Regions from separate parts of the Pseudoalteromonas sp. R86517 genome, predicted to be linked through region 1. Evidence: riboswitches for the same ligand, from Rfam matches in the RefSeq annotation. Region 1 holds a riboswitch; the other holds the start of a gene.
The links. Region 1 has a riboswitch for lysine ahead of lysC (lysine-sensitive aspartokinase 3). Riboswitches for the same ligand answer to the same signal wherever they lie in the genome.
Positions count from the first base shown of each region.

Region 2: it holds a riboswitch for lysine, as region 1 does, so the genes downstream of both, dapA (4-hydroxy-tetrahydrodipicolinate synthase) here and lysC (lysine-sensitive aspartokinase 3) in region 1, are expected to answer to the same signal.

Region 1 covers NZ_JAXHCB010000001.1:1,184,976-1,192,392, forward strand. Annotated here, with positions in the region: gene SJY38_RS05285 (ATPase) at 1-1,021, opposite strand, end outside; gene SJY38_RS05290 (hypothetical protein) at 1,018-1,566, opposite strand; gene SJY38_RS05295 (hypothetical protein) at 1,570-2,841, opposite strand; lysine riboswitch at 3,132-3,304, shown strand; gene lysC (lysine-sensitive aspartokinase 3) at 3,381-4,766, shown strand; gene SJY38_RS05305 (4'-phosphopantetheinyl transferase superfamily protein) at 4,785-5,528, opposite strand; gene SJY38_RS05310 (sodium-dependent transporter) at 5,667-6,989, shown strand; gene SJY38_RS05315 (2-hydroxyacid dehydrogenase) at 7,057-7,417, opposite strand, start outside.
Region 2 covers NZ_JAXHCB010000001.1:3,052,739-3,060,155, reverse strand. Annotated here, with positions in the region: gene SJY38_RS13805 (succinylglutamate desuccinylase/aspartoacylase family protein) at 167-1,288, opposite strand; gene SJY38_RS13800 (PLP-dependent decarboxylase) at 1,294-2,499, opposite strand; gene SJY38_RS13795 (2,3,4,5-tetrahydropyridine-2,6-dicarboxylate N-succinyltransferase) at 2,499-3,239, opposite strand; gene dapA (4-hydroxy-tetrahydrodipicolinate synthase) at 3,255-4,139, opposite strand; lysine riboswitch at 4,268-4,464, opposite strand; gene SJY38_RS13785 (DNA-3-methyladenine glycosylase I) at 4,659-5,363, shown strand; gene SJY38_RS13780 (YdiU family protein) at 5,366-6,772, shown strand; gene SJY38_RS13775 (OmpA family protein) at 7,107-7,417, shown strand, end outside.

The DNA of each region.
Region 1 (7,417 bases):
TTACCAGTTCAAATTCGCTTTTAAGAGCGCTGTAATCTAAAAACCATTGCTCTATTTGGGTTTGCCTGCGCTCTATATCGCGCGATTGCTGTACGTATAAGCTTTGCTTTTGCTCAAACTCGTGTTTTTCGTGCTCTATGTCTTCAAGGGCAATGGCTAGTTCGCTTAGTTGCTCTTCTTGGTAGGTATCAAAGTCTATTAATGCTTGATCAATTTTAGGCGCGTAGGCCGCTAACTTACCTTTAAGCACGGTTTGGTTTTCAAGCATAGATTCAAGCGCTGTTATTGGCTCTTGCATTGATTCAAGCGCTTTTAATTCGCGTTTAGCGCGATTTACTTTATCAAACGAGCGACGCCATACTTCGTAAAAGTCCACTTTAGAGTTAGACATATGGCGTTCAAACACACGTAGCATAAAGCGTTTAACATCGCTTGCACCCAATTTGTGTAAGTTAAGAATACGCCTAAAAATTTCTTTATAAATGGCGGAGTCTTGCACGTTATTTAGCGGGATCATTTTTAAATTAATGTCGCCGTCAAAAGGGGTTGCGCCGCCGGTAAGCAGGGCGTTTAGCTCTTGTGCTTTAAGCTCTATAGGGTTGTAACCTTGCGTTTTTAAATGATTAAACAGCTTGGTAAACTTAATAATGGTATTACCTTGCGTGTACTGCGCTAAATCAAGTTTGCCCTGATAACAAAAGTACTGATGCGCGTAACCGGCTATTTTACCAAGGCCTGCTACACCAATAACCACCGAGCCATGGGGGAGGTTGGCTTCAAGCAAGATGTACGACTGATCTGATGAAAAATAAAATTTACGGGTTTCATCTAAATCGTGCCCGTCCCATTCGGTTAAGCGTAAATCGTTTATTAGCGGAAATTGCAGGGCGTTTATAACCGAGCTTTTACCGGTATTGTTTGGCGCACAAATAGAGCTGCTTTTATCAAGCGGAATAACACATTTTGCATAGCCTGCGGTATTAAGTAGGGCGAGTTTACTTAGTCCGTATAAGTTTTTCATTGCTCGTCCTCTGTAATGTAGGTTTCTTCGTTTACTTCCATAAGTGCATCAATATAGCGGTGAATAGGCGCTTGTAGCATAAAGCCGCCTTCTACTTCGCGGGCAAGGCCTAAACGTACCATGCGCAGGTATACATCTTTTCGTAAATCTGAGCCCGAAAATATCTCAAGTTGATCAAACAAGTGTTTATTAATTTGCACTAAGGTTTGCATCAGTTCTAAGTCGTTTACTTCATCAAATAGGGCACGCATTGGGTCTTTACCCGTATTGGCAAAGTGCTCAATTAAAATGTAAATAGTCAGTGCAATAGCACGAGATATTTTACCCATGTTTGGCGTGCTTTCGTCGCTGGCAAAGTAGTAAAAGCCGCGGCTGTCGTGTTTTAAATCGTGGCCAAGGGCGCTAAATAAGGCGCTGTAAGATTCTATGTGCTGGTCAAGCTCTTGCCACATTACGTTGTCTTGTTCGCAAATATGGTAACCCGCACCTAATTTTTTATTAATGGCTTGTAGGTGCGTAAGCTCGTCTAAGTTTATATGTGTCATGTGTTACTCGTCTGCCTGTGTATCTGGCTGAGGCGCAGAATTAAATGGGTATAACGAAAAATGCTGGCCGGCAATTTTTACGCGTGTTTTTTCATCGCTTTGGCTAATGTGAATTTCACTGTCGCTGACTAGTTTTTGATATAAAAATAGCATTTCGTCGGCGTCTAATTCTGGGTAGCTTTCATCTAAAAATTGCAGTAATGGCTGGGGCTTTTTACGTTTTTTATTAAAGCGTTTTGCAAAGCTTGTTTTAACATCGTGGTAATCAGGAATGTTTGGCGTAACAAATGCCGGCACGTCTTGTTGCTCTGGGAGCTGGTATTCTTCGTGTTCAAATTCTACCAAGCTTGCCATATAGGCAACTATATGACGCTGCTGGCCAAGCGAATAACGCTGCGCATCGCTTACAAAGTTTGGTTGTACCGCGCTTAGCATGTTGTCTACGCCATTTTTACGCACAAGGCCCAGCACTTTTGCTGCCTGGCGGGTAATTAGGTTATTACGGCGTAGCTCTTCGCGCAGTGGCATAAGCATATCGGCACTTTTGCGTAAGCTTTCTCGGCCAACTAAATGCATTTCGAGTATCCGAGTACGCAATTGCTCAAGCATACGTTTGTCGTTGTAGGCTTTACCTGAGCGTTCAATGTGCTCTATTTGCTTACTTATTTGTTGCTCAATAAGTGTAAAACAGGCATGAAAGTCACCGCGAATATCGACCATTTCAAGCATCGGCTCTATGTATTCGTCAAAGGCTTCTATTACCGCTTTGTAGCGCTTTTGCAAAGATTGCACCGCGTGATCAGATTTAGCTTGCTCAACAATGTTTAAAATAGCGTTTTCGTTGTGCGCGTAAAGCTTCATTATTTTACGCACCCGATCATCCATAATGCGGCTATAGCGGCGTAAATCGTCATAGTCTTCTATTTCGCCGGCATTATCTAATCGGTTTCCTAGGCGTGCTAAATCATCAACCAAAACGCTAATTTCTTGTGCTAAACCTAGGTGTTCTTCTTGTAATAAAAAGGTCGCAAAATCGGCAATGGCGCGGTTTATTTCAAGCTGGGATGATTTAGCCAATGGAATAAGTATATCTTGATTGAGCAAACGATTTGTTTCTTTGTAAATGCGCTCGTTTGTCCATGTGGGCTGTTTTTGCTTAATAGCGTTTTGCACGTCTTTGAGGCTAAAGTCGGCCATTTTAAAACGTTTAAATAATAGCTCTAAAACACCCCAATGTTCGCTAAGGGTGTTAAGCAGCTTTTTAGCTGGGATCATAATGCGGTGATACATCCTAGTAATGAGTTAACTACGCTTAAAGCAGAGCGTAGTTTTTATATTTTTATAATAAAAAGTACTCGTTATTAACTGGCTTAATTTACACATTTTTTTAGCTGGCGTACAGGCGAGTTACATTAAGCGCTGTAAAAGTAGCCAGCAATGTAAACCCGGGCTAAATTATTCGCGTTATATTAACTAAAACACCTTGACAGCTAGACGTCTAAACGATAACTTTCAAAGCCCCGCTACATAGTGGGGTTTTGTTTTATTAGCCACAGGTTAATACAACATTCAGAAGAGGTGCGATACTTAGGTATTTAATGGTAGGTGACGAACGCCTATAACCATTAAAGAGGGAAGTACTCGCCGAGGAAAACAAGGTTACGTCAACCGAGTTTTTCGGTTTATGGGGCTGAATCCCCAAAACTGTCACCAACTTAGGTGGAGAGCTTCTGGCAGCGGACACATCTTATTTGCATTCCTTTGCCAAGTTCTTCTTGTTTTTTAGCGGTTTGGATACCGCGAAAGGAGACGAAATGACTACCCAATCAGTGCCACAAACAGTATCAGGCGCAAAATCAGATTACATCGTTGCCAAATTTGGCGGAACCAGTGTTGCAAACTTTGAAGCGATGAGTCGCTGCAGCGAAATTATTGTTGCAGATAAAAGCGTACGTATTGTAGCTGTGAGCGCCAGTGCCGGCGTAACTAACCACTTAGTTGCACTGTGCAAACCCGACCTTAGTAAAGAGCAGCGCCAAGCACACATAGATGGCGTATTGGCTATTCAACAGGCTATTTTAGATGAGCTGTCGCTTGATGCCGATTTAGCCGTAGGTTTTAACGAGACGTTAAAAGCGTTTCAAACGTTAGCCCTTGAAACACTCACCACTGATCAACAACACGATGAGCTGCTTAGCTTTGGCGAGCGTTTATCGTCTTATTTATTTGCTCAAGTGCTGCGCTTAAAAGGCTTAAATGCAGATAGGTTTGATGTACGCAAAGTGCTTAAAACTGATAGCCAATTTGGTAAAGCAACGCCCGATGTTGCGGCCACTGCACAAGCTGCTAAAGACCTGTTAATTCCGTTATTAGATGAGCAAGTAATAGTTACACAAGGGTTTATTGGTAGTGATGAATTTGGCCAAACCACAACGCTTGGCCGTGGTGGCTCTGACTACAGTGCGGCGTTATTAGCAGAGGCTATTAACGCTAAAAGTGTACACATTTGGACCGATGTAGTGGGTATTTTTAGCACCGACCCGCGTTTATGCGCTAAGGCAACGCCAATTGCTCGTTTAAGCTTTGATGAAGCCGCAGAAATGGCGACATTTGGCGCAAAAGTATTGCACCCTGCGACTATTTTACCAGCAAGCCGTAGCCATATTAATGTATTTGTAGGCTCTAGCCGCGAGCCAGAGCGCGGGGGGACGTGGATTGAGCGTGAAAAATCGCAGCAGCCAGGTATTCGTGCCGTTACGCAGCGTAAAAACCAAATATTGCTAACGCTTAAAAGCCCAGAAATGTTATTAGCAAGTGGCTTTTTGGCCCGTGTATTTACCATTTTAAGTGAGTTTAATATATCGGTAGACTTAGTCACTACCTCAGAAATTAGTGTTGCCATTACGCTCGATAACGCGCCTAATGCCTCGCGACCTGAGCTTGAGCAAGCGTGTTTAGATAAATTGGCCGAATTTTGTCATGTATCGGTTGAAAATAACTTAACCCTAGTGGCGCTTATAGGCTCTGAAATACAGCTACGCCAGCACGAAATGAACCTAATGAACGTATTAAAAGAGTTTAATATTCGATTAATTTGTCATGGTGCAAGCAAGCACAATTTATGCTTTTTAGTAGAGCAAAGCGAATCAGATACCGTGGTACAAGCAATACACAGCCGATTATTAGAAAGCGCTGCTTAAGCTTTTAAAGCCAAGTTATTAAGTATCCAAGTTATCAAGTATAAAGCACCGCCAGTCGGTGCTTTTTTTATGCGCCACGCTTATATCAAACTCCTCATTGGCAACCGTTATGGTGTTACTCGATGCTGTAAGGTTTAACAAAGAAAATTCATCAAATACATTTGGGCTAAGCAATTGCGCTATTGGGCGGCTAGTTGCTTTAGCGAGTGCCTCTTTTAAGGTCCAAATTCTAAAAAAGCGGTGGGCTTGCTCTTTTATAGCCAAAGGCGCGGTAATTAAGGCAATTTCAGCCTTATGATAAAAATGCTTAGCGAGCTTTTCGAATGGGCGTTTTAAGTTAATTTTTTCAATATCAAAGCCAAACTCCGCCTTAGTAACATTAAGTGCAACGCCAACTAAGCCGTGCGAGTGCGAAATACAGGTATTTATAACGGTGTGGTTTATATGGAGCTGTAGTTTTGAGCATTCTTCATTAAAGTGGGTGCTCATTTTATTAAGCGGTATGTGTGCGTATTGGGGCTGAGCATGCTTTGCAAGTTGCTTTAGTAATATGCGCGATGCTAGATATTCTTGCTTTGCTTGCATGCGTTTACGACGATTTATAACGCTTAGCTCAAATGGGCTTAGGTACTGGGTTAAATCAAGGTGTTCTACATTAAGTGTGTTGGCATTAAACACTAAAATAGTATTGTTGCTAGGGGGTAAATCGCTATAAAAAGAGGGAGCAATACTTAGGGTGTTTTTAAAAAAGTGGTTAGTCATACGCGCTTAAAATAAGTGAGTGCTGTAATTATGAGCGGTTAACAGCGCTTATTTATGCCAAAAGCAATTTTATTACTCAGTTGGCATTAAATATGGTTTAATTCACAATAATCAAAGAATAACAGAATTTGTAGATGTATGGCACAAGTGCGTGATGGATTTCAAAGCCGTTTTGGTTTTGTTTTAGCCGCTGCAGGCGCAGCAGTGGGTTTAGGTAATATTTGGGGTTTTCCTACGCAGGCGGCCAACCATGGTGGCGGTGCATTTTTATTGGTTTACTTTGTAGTTATATTTTTACTTGCGCTACCTGCGCTTTATACCGAACTTTATTTAGGCCACCAAGCGCAAGCAAACCCAGTAAAAGCATTGGGTAATGCGTGGCAAAATACCAACAAAAAAGTAGGGGCTGCCGCAGGATATATTGGCCTTGCGGGCGCTGTGGTTATGCTTAGCTTTTATTCTATTGTAGCTGGGTGGATGCTCTCTTACGCGATAGAGCCTATTACTACATTTTTTGGTTTTACCGCAGCAAGCGAATTTTTGCACAGCGACTCTATGGTGCGTAATTTTATATTTACGCCGCTTATGCTTATTTTAACCGCCAGTATTATTTTAAAAGGGGTTAAATCGGGGATTGAAACCTGGTCACGTCGTTTAATGCCATTGTTGTTGGTGCTACTAATAGGCTTAATTTTTTATATAGCCAGTTTAGAAGGCGCCAGCGAAGGGTTTGCCGCTTATTTAATTCCTAATTTTAGCCAAGTGCTTGACCCAAATTTAATTATTGCTGCAATGGGGCAGGCGTTTTTTTCGCTCTCATTAGGGGTTGGCTGCATGATGATTTATGGCTCGTACCTGCAGCCAGATGCAAATCTGCCAAAACTAACTGCAAGCGTTGCACTACTTGATACCAGTGTGGCATTTTTAGCAGGTTTACTGATAGTGCCTGCAATTTATGTAGCGCAGCATAACGGGGTAGAGGTGTTTAGCGGCGGAAAACTTATAGGTGAAGGGCAGCTTATATTTGCTATTTTGCCTGAGCTTTTTAGTACCATGGGCGAAATTGGTTTACTAATTGGGTTACTGTTTTTTGTACTTATGTCGATTGCATCGGTTACATCTACTATCTCTACCACAGAAATACCAGTAGCGTTTTTAGTAGAAAACCACCGCGTAGACCGTACTAAAGCAACGTGGGCCGTTAGCCTAGTGGTGTTAATATGCGCTAGTGCAATAATATTAAATTTTGAGTGGTTATTTGGTTTAGTAATCATGCTATTTACTCAGTACCAACTACCACTTATGGGGCTATTTTATTTTATAACCGCAGGTTGGATGTGGAAACGCGGTAATAAGCTTCATAAAGCCAGCACCGGCACGCATTACTGGTTTGCTCAATACATTCGTTTTGTGTGCCCAGTATTAATGACTCTTGTTTTTGCAAACGTTGCGTTTGGCTAAAGTATTTTAAGCTTTACCCGTTATGTAAATAGCAAAACGGGTAAAGCTAAATTAATGGGCCGCGGCTTTATAAAACCTCATTGGTTAAAGGTCTTTGTTCATTAATTTCCATAGCGTTTTGTATGGTGGTATTGGCAATTTCGCTAAGGGCTTCTTGAGTAAAAAAGCCTTGGTGGCCAGTTATTAATACGTTTTTAAAACTAACTAAGCGCGAGAATATATCGTCTTGGTTTATCTCGTCGCTGTGGTTTTTAAAAAATAGCTCCGACTCCTGCTCGTACACATCAAGCCCTAAATACCCTAGCTTTTTAGTTTTAAGCGCATTTATACACGCTTTGCTATTAAGTAGCGCACCGCGCGAAGTGTTAATTAGCATTACCCCAGGTTTCATTTTATTAAATGCATCGTCATTTATTAAATGGTGTGTT
Region 2 (7,417 bases), 1.9 Mb from region 1:
TGTTTTTACATTTGTAACGGTGAACTTTCACTGAATTTACACTTATTTGATTACCTTACGTTTACACCGTTATCACAGATCAAAAAAAGCGGCATATAGCCGCTTATATTGTAAGTTAGTTAACTTACTCTCACGCAATGAGAAGGGGGAGTTATAGCGCGGTGCGTTATAACTCAAATACGTTAGTAAAAAACTTATAAAGTTCAGTGCCTTGGTTTACGCTTGCTGAGGCAAAATGCAAAATAGCAATTGCATCGCAATCGAGGCTTAATGTTTGTAGGGGTTGCTCAGTTAAATAGCGCTCCATGCGTAATATATGGGCTATTGGCTCGCCTGCCTTTATGTGTGCGCCTAACGGGGCAACATACTCAACCATGCCGCCAATCGGCGCATAATAAGCAAAGTAGTCATCTAAATGGCACGCATAACGGGTCATCTGCTTAGGTTGATGCGCTGCATCTACCAATACATTTTTATGGTTCAAATAGCTTAAAATGCTGTTTGCATCGTCAAAGGCGGCTGCTAAATCTATTTTTTCTTGGCTGCCTAGCTCTACTGTAAAGGCCTCAACCTGTACATTGAAGTCCCTGCCTTGCGCACTAAGTGCATCACTTAGATGCCACCATGGGCAAAAGCTAGCTTCATCCATTGCGCCATCAAAGTCGCTTGGAATAAGCAGTACGTGTTCAATATTAAAATAACGTGCGCTGTCGCTGGCATACGTTGGACAGTACAGATGCTTACTTGAAATAGGCCCCGTGTGTAAGTCGAGCACGATATCTGCTTGATGCGCAAGCTTTTGCAGGTTAAGCGCAATGCGTTTACCGGTATTGAGCAAGTAAGCTGGGCCATTAAGTTTGGCATCTATTTCATCAAGCAGGGCTTTTTTAAAGTTACTTTTTAAAGCTGCATCGTCGTACTGGCTATGCTCGTGTGCAAACTGGGTAACTAAATCACTATTGTAGTGATACATACGGTTCCAGTTAGTGCCAGTAATAGGGTCGAATCGGCCAAGGGTAAATTCCCCTGATTTTTGATTACAACCTATAGGGTTAGCATAAGGGACTAAGGTAATATCGCCTTTTAAATTAAGCTGTTTTAATTGCTCTAATAGCTGAAAAATAACCGCGTTACCTTGCACTTCAGCACCGTGCATATTGGCTTGAATATACACGCTTGGACCTGTGCCATCACCTTTTAAGCGATATACAGGAATGGTTAGCGGTAAGCCGTTTGCTACTTCCCCTACTACAATATTTTCTTGGCTGATGGGTGTTGTTATGCTCATGTTTATTACCTTAAATAGTGGCTGGCATCTTCAGCTTGGCGTATACACGTGAGTTCGCCCTTTTGTAACACGTATTCAGCTGCTAACTCATGGCATAAAAAATACGGCATGCTTTCGGTAAAACCATAGGCGCCACATTGGCTAAACACCAGCCAGTCTTGCTCGTTTAAATCGCTTGGTAGGGTATGCTCGCCTAAGCAATCAAGGGCAGTACATAATGGGCCGTATAAGCTCATTGCTTGTTCTGGCGCTGTTGATTCGCGCAGTAACGCCGCAGGAAAATCTTGGCTTGTAACAGCTGGGCGCAATAAGTGGTTAATACCACCGGTTAAAATAACTTGCTGTTGCCCGTAGTTTTGTTTGCACTCAACGACGGGGTTCGCGTAATGTCCGCATTCGCCTACAGCGTAACGTCCAAGCTCCATCCAAAGCTCGTCTACACCCGCATCTTTTTTAATTTTTGCCAGCGCGGTGATTAATCCATCCCACTCAAGTGTTGCATCGTTTGATGTGTAAGGAATACCTAAACCGCCGCCTAAGTCTAAAATTTTAAGGTTTATATTTAAGTTATTAGCCAAGGTGGTAAGCGGTGCAATCATTTGCGACCACAGCTCGCTTAGCTTTTGCGTGCTAAGCATGTTGCCCCACTGAAAAATATGCAGGCCATCAAAATTAAGTGCTGGGTAATCGCCAGTATTGAGCGCTTGCCATTCATCGCAACCAAGCCCAAACGGAGTAAGGCTGTCACCCCCTAATGGGTTTTTTTCACCTTCTGGCCAGCGTAATTGCACACGCAGTAATACTTGCAGCTGCGTATTTTGCAGCTGCGCTTGCTGGTTTAACCAACGTACTTGATTGAGGCTTTCGGCAACAAAAATACGCACGCCGCGCTCAATAAAGTGTTTAATTTGTTTAGGGCTCTTTGCAGGCCCTGTGTTGAGCACGCGCTGTGAACTAATACCTTGTGCAAGGACTTGTTCAAGCTCACCTTTACTTGCTACGTCAAAGTTAAATCCGGCGCTGTCTAGGCATTGAATAACCTTAGAAAGCGGATTGGCTTTTACCGCATACCAAAGCTTTACATCGGTTTGCGCAACTAAACGGGTAAGGTGTGCGTTTAGTTTGTCTAAGTCGTAAACAAAAAAAGGTGTATCAAGTTGCTGAGTAAGTGTATTTACGGCGGCCTTGATAGGCGTGCTCAAAAAGCTCATTATCGTAAAACCTCTTCTAGCAATAACGATGCATCGCTTTGCTCGTCGCGGTATTTAACAATGAGTGCACACGACATGCTTAGGCCTTGCTCACGAGCCCATTCGTTAGACGCAGGGCGAGAACCTGGTATTACAATAGCGTACTCTGGAATTGGCTCGCCTTTATCTAGCTGGCGCTCGTTAACACAGTCGTAAACCGGAATAGTTGCAGATAAACGCACACCTGGTGCAAGTACAGCGCCTTTTTTAACCACTACGCCTTCAACAATAACACAACCTGCGCCAATAAACGCATCGTCTTCAACCACTACAGGGCTTGCCCCAATTGGCTCAAGTACACCACCAAGTTGAACAGCCGCGCTTAAATGTACATTTTTACCAACTTGTGCACATGAACCCACTAATGCGTGGCTATCAACCATAGTACCTTCGTCGATGTATGCGCCAATATTTACGTACGCTGGTGGCATAATAATAGTGCCTTTAGCTACGTAGGCACCGCGGCGAACACTGGTGCCACCTGGTACCATACGCACGCCATCTTCAGTGCTAAATTCTTGCGGTGCAAGGTTGTGCTTATCAACAAACCCGCCTGCAAACTCTGTGTTAGTGCCATTTTTAAAGGCTTCTAAAATGCCTTGTTTTACTTCTACGTTAGCTTCCCATTGGCCGCTTTCGTTTTGTGATGCTGCGCGTACTGCGCCCGATTCTAAATTATTTAGTAGTTCTAACCAGCTCATTATAAAAACCTGTGTTTAATGCCAAGATAAAATGGTGTCGTTTGCAGTGGTGATGCAATCGGTTTGCGTTAACTCAAGATGCGTTAAAGGTGGGCGCAACAGTGGGCTATTTAAACGCCCTTGCTGGTGCATTAGCACTTTAACGGGAATAGGGTTTGCTACAGCAAATAGGCTATTGATAGCGCGAGTCCACTGAGCAAATAAATTGGGGTGTTGACCGCTTAGGCTGCGCTTTACAAATTCGTGTGTTTGCAAAGGCCATGCATTGGCCGCAACCGAAACTAAGCCTTTTGCACCTGCTTGGGCAAAGTAGGGCATAAGTGCATCGTCGCCACTGTATAGCGCTAAATTAGGCGCGGCTTGTCGGTATGCTTCAAATTGGGTGATGTTGCCACTGGCTTCTTTTAAAGCCCACAGTTTTGGGTGCGCTTTTAAGTTTTCAATGGTTTCGATAGGAATGCTTACACCGCTGCGCCCAGGTACGTTGTACAACATACACGGATGCGCGCTTTCGTTTAATAAGCTTTCGTACCAATGTGTTTGACCTACAGCCCCTGGTTTTGCATAAAGAGGCGAGCCTAATAAGTAGCTGTGAATAGGTAATTGGTTACAGTAGCTAACCCATTCTTTTTGTTGGGCCAAGTTACTACCACCAACAGCAACCATAAGCGGTACACTGGGTTTTAATTGGCACACGTGCTCAACAATGCCTTGCTGCTCTTTAAGTGTAAGGGCTAAGCCTTCACCTGTGCTACCGAGCAGTAAAATACCGTTGTGTGCCGCTTCTTGTTCGCTAACAAGTGTTGTGAGCGTGTCGTAGTCAACATTACCTTGTTGATCAAACGGCGTAACAAGCGCTGTCCACAGTGCGTAGTCGTCTAAATTGAAGTTGTGAATCATCTCTTACGAACCTATAAGGTGTTCGAGATATTAAGGAGGCTGTATGATGTGAGCCGCATTAACGTCATTCGAACAGTATTCGAAGAGCGAATGGGCTTAAAATAATAGGGCGCACGGCCTTATTATTTAAGACCAGAAGCTCTCCACCAAACTAATAAGCTGCTCTAAAACAGCTATTGGTGACAGTCGCTAGGATTCAACCTAGTCGCCCGAAGTAATTGCTTCGCAAAAGCGTTTACCTCTCGGCGGTATTCCCCTCACATATGCTCACTGGAGTTTGCGCTCCTAACATACGCTACCTGAATAACGCACCTCTTCTAGCCCTTTGTATTTTGTTTAACCGCAAAAGGTTTAACAAAATACAATTTAAATAGGGTAATTGCGGCGATTAAAACATTTTAGCCGTCTAGGTGTCAAGTTGCAGGATACAGATTAGTTCATCGAAAATGTGGGTGGTTACGTATTGGCTGCTTTTCTCGTAAACTAACCCTATGAGCAGTGATGAGGTATTTAATAAGTATGGAAAAATTTAGCGATATTTATAAGCGAGCAGTAGAGCGAAAAGGTTCTGAAAAAATGCTTAAGTTATTACTCGCAAAACCCTTATCTAAAAAAGCATTAAGCGCATTAAGTGACGACGATTGGCTTGAAGAGTTTACCCGAAAAGTATTTCAAAGCGGGTTTTACTGGTCGGTAATAAACAGTAAATGGCCAGGTTTTAGAGAGGTTTTTTGGCAATTTAGTGTTGATAAATTACTTATGATGCCGCCCGATATGCTCGAGCAAAAAGCAACTGATGAGCGCATTATTCGTAATTATAAAAAAGTAAAAACAATTCCTGAAAATGCCTACATGATCCACGAAATAGCTCAGCAACATGGCAGTTTTAGCAAGTTTGTAGCTAACTGGCCAGGCGATGACATTATTGGTTTATGGGCGCATTTAAAAAAACACGGCGCCCGTTTGGGCGGCAATACAGGCCCGTATGCCTTAAGAGCGCTTGGTAAAGATACTTTTTTACTTTCGCGAGATGTAGAAAGTTACCTAAGAGCGCACAAAATTATAGATGGCGGCCTGCAAACTAAAAAATCGCTCACTGCCGCACAGGCGTTTTTTAACGAAATGCAAAAGCAAAGTGGTTTGAGCCTGCAAGAACTTAGCTTAATTGTGGCTTACAGCGTGGGCGACAATCGCGTAGGCATAAGCCAACAAACAGAGGATTAACCATGAAACTAGTGCCAAGATACACAGACATAGCAGATAACTTTGCAATAGAGGATCAACCTTCAAGCGTTGCTGCCCCGCAATTGCTGCTGTGGAACGAAGCGTTAGCACAGCAGTTTAATATAGATGTTGAGCCTGCGCTGCGCGCCAGTACTTTTGCTGGTAACGAGCCTCAACCGTTATGTGCTGTAGCGCTTGGCTATTCTGGGCATCAGTTTGGGCACTTTTCGCCGCGCTTGGGTGATGGGCGAGCGCACTTACTGGGGGCTATCAGCGATGATAAAAATCAGCTGTGGGATATTCAGTTAAAAGGCTCAGGCGCCACTCCTTTTTCAAGAGGAGGCGATGGGCGATGTGCACTAGGCCCCGCTATTCGCGAGTATATTATGAGCGAAGCTATGCACGGCTTAGGGATTAAAACCACGCGGTGTTTGGCTGTTGTAGGCACAGGTGAAGCTGTTTATCGTAATCCGCCGCAACCAGGCGCAATTGTTACCCGCTTAGCAAGTAGCCATATTCGCGTTGGCTCGTTTCAGTATTTAGCAACTCAAGGTGATGTAAAGGGATTAAAAAAATTAGCTGATGTAGCCATTGAGCGTCATTACCCAAGTATTCAATCAACAGGGGCTCAGCGCTATTTAGACTTTTTAGCAGCCGTTATAAATAGTCAGCTAGCGCTGGTTATTAGCTGGATGCGAGTAGGCTTTATTCATGGCGTTATGAATACTGATAATACCTTGATAAGCGGCGAAACTATCGACTACGGCCCGTGTGCAATGATGAATACCTTTGATTTTGATACCGTGTTTAGCTCAATTGATAAGCAAGGTCGCTATGCCTATGGTAATCAGCCAAATATTGTAAGTTGGAACTGCGCGCGTTTAGCCGAAAGCCTAATACCGCTAATAGATGAAGATGACGAACAAGCTGTAAGTTTAATGACGCCGCTAATTAATCAGTTTTCTACGTTATTTAACGAGCAATATAATCAAATGTGGGCACAAAAATTAGGCTTAGCAGGTTATAACGAAGACGATGTAGAGCTTGTAAGTAAGTTATTATTGTTATTTCAAGAGCATAAGCTCGATTACACCAATACCTTTGATGCCCTAACTGAGTCACTAAAGGGTGGCAAAGTGCCAAATGAATTAACGCAATGGGCCCAGTTATGGCAAAAAAGATGTGATGAAAACAGCTATAACCTAATGAGAGCGGCTAACCCAAGGGTTATACCGCGTAATCACATCGTCGAAGAAATCCTTGCGCAATATAATCAACACGGCGAGAGCGAGCTGCTAAGCGACTTGTTAACGGTGATGAGTAACCCATATGATAAATCAGCTAACTTAGCCCGCTTTCAAGAGACAGGTAAAGATGACAAGGGCTATCAAACTTTTTGCGGTACTTAAGTATTGTAATTAATTGTAAGTTTTTGATTATAAATAGTCATTTTTAAATAATGCAGTGTACAATGATTGAGCAGTTACACACTCGGTGTTATTGTGCGCATTCATAAAAAGTAACTATTTATAAATTACCATAATTTATTAATTGCAGATTAGGTAAAAATTTTTACTTAACCTACAATTGGTGGTTGGAATGCCTGTAGATCGTTGAAAAAATTTATAAACTTTATTTTTCGTTAAGTATCGATTAACAAAAGCTCGGGTAGTGTGTACAAAACTGGTTGAGCTAGTATTGATTAGCTACAATTTTCTAAGTTGTTAAAATGGGAAGAAAACAATGAAATTAAAATCACTTACAATTGCAATTGCGTTAGCTGCAACTAGCGCGTCTACATTCGCTGCCGATAAAGAAGAAGGTTTCTACATTGGTGCATTTGGTGACTACTATGATGCGTCATGGGAAAACATGCGCGCTCAAGCTGGCCTTGACGTAAACGAGTCAACTGGTTGGGGTGTAGAAGCAGGTTACCGTTTCAGCGATTACTGGAGCGCACGCCTTGAGTATGCAGATATGAACTTTAACGCGTTCGATAAAGCTGCGGGCAATCGTAATAATATCGACGGCGAGCGTTACGGTATTGATGCGCT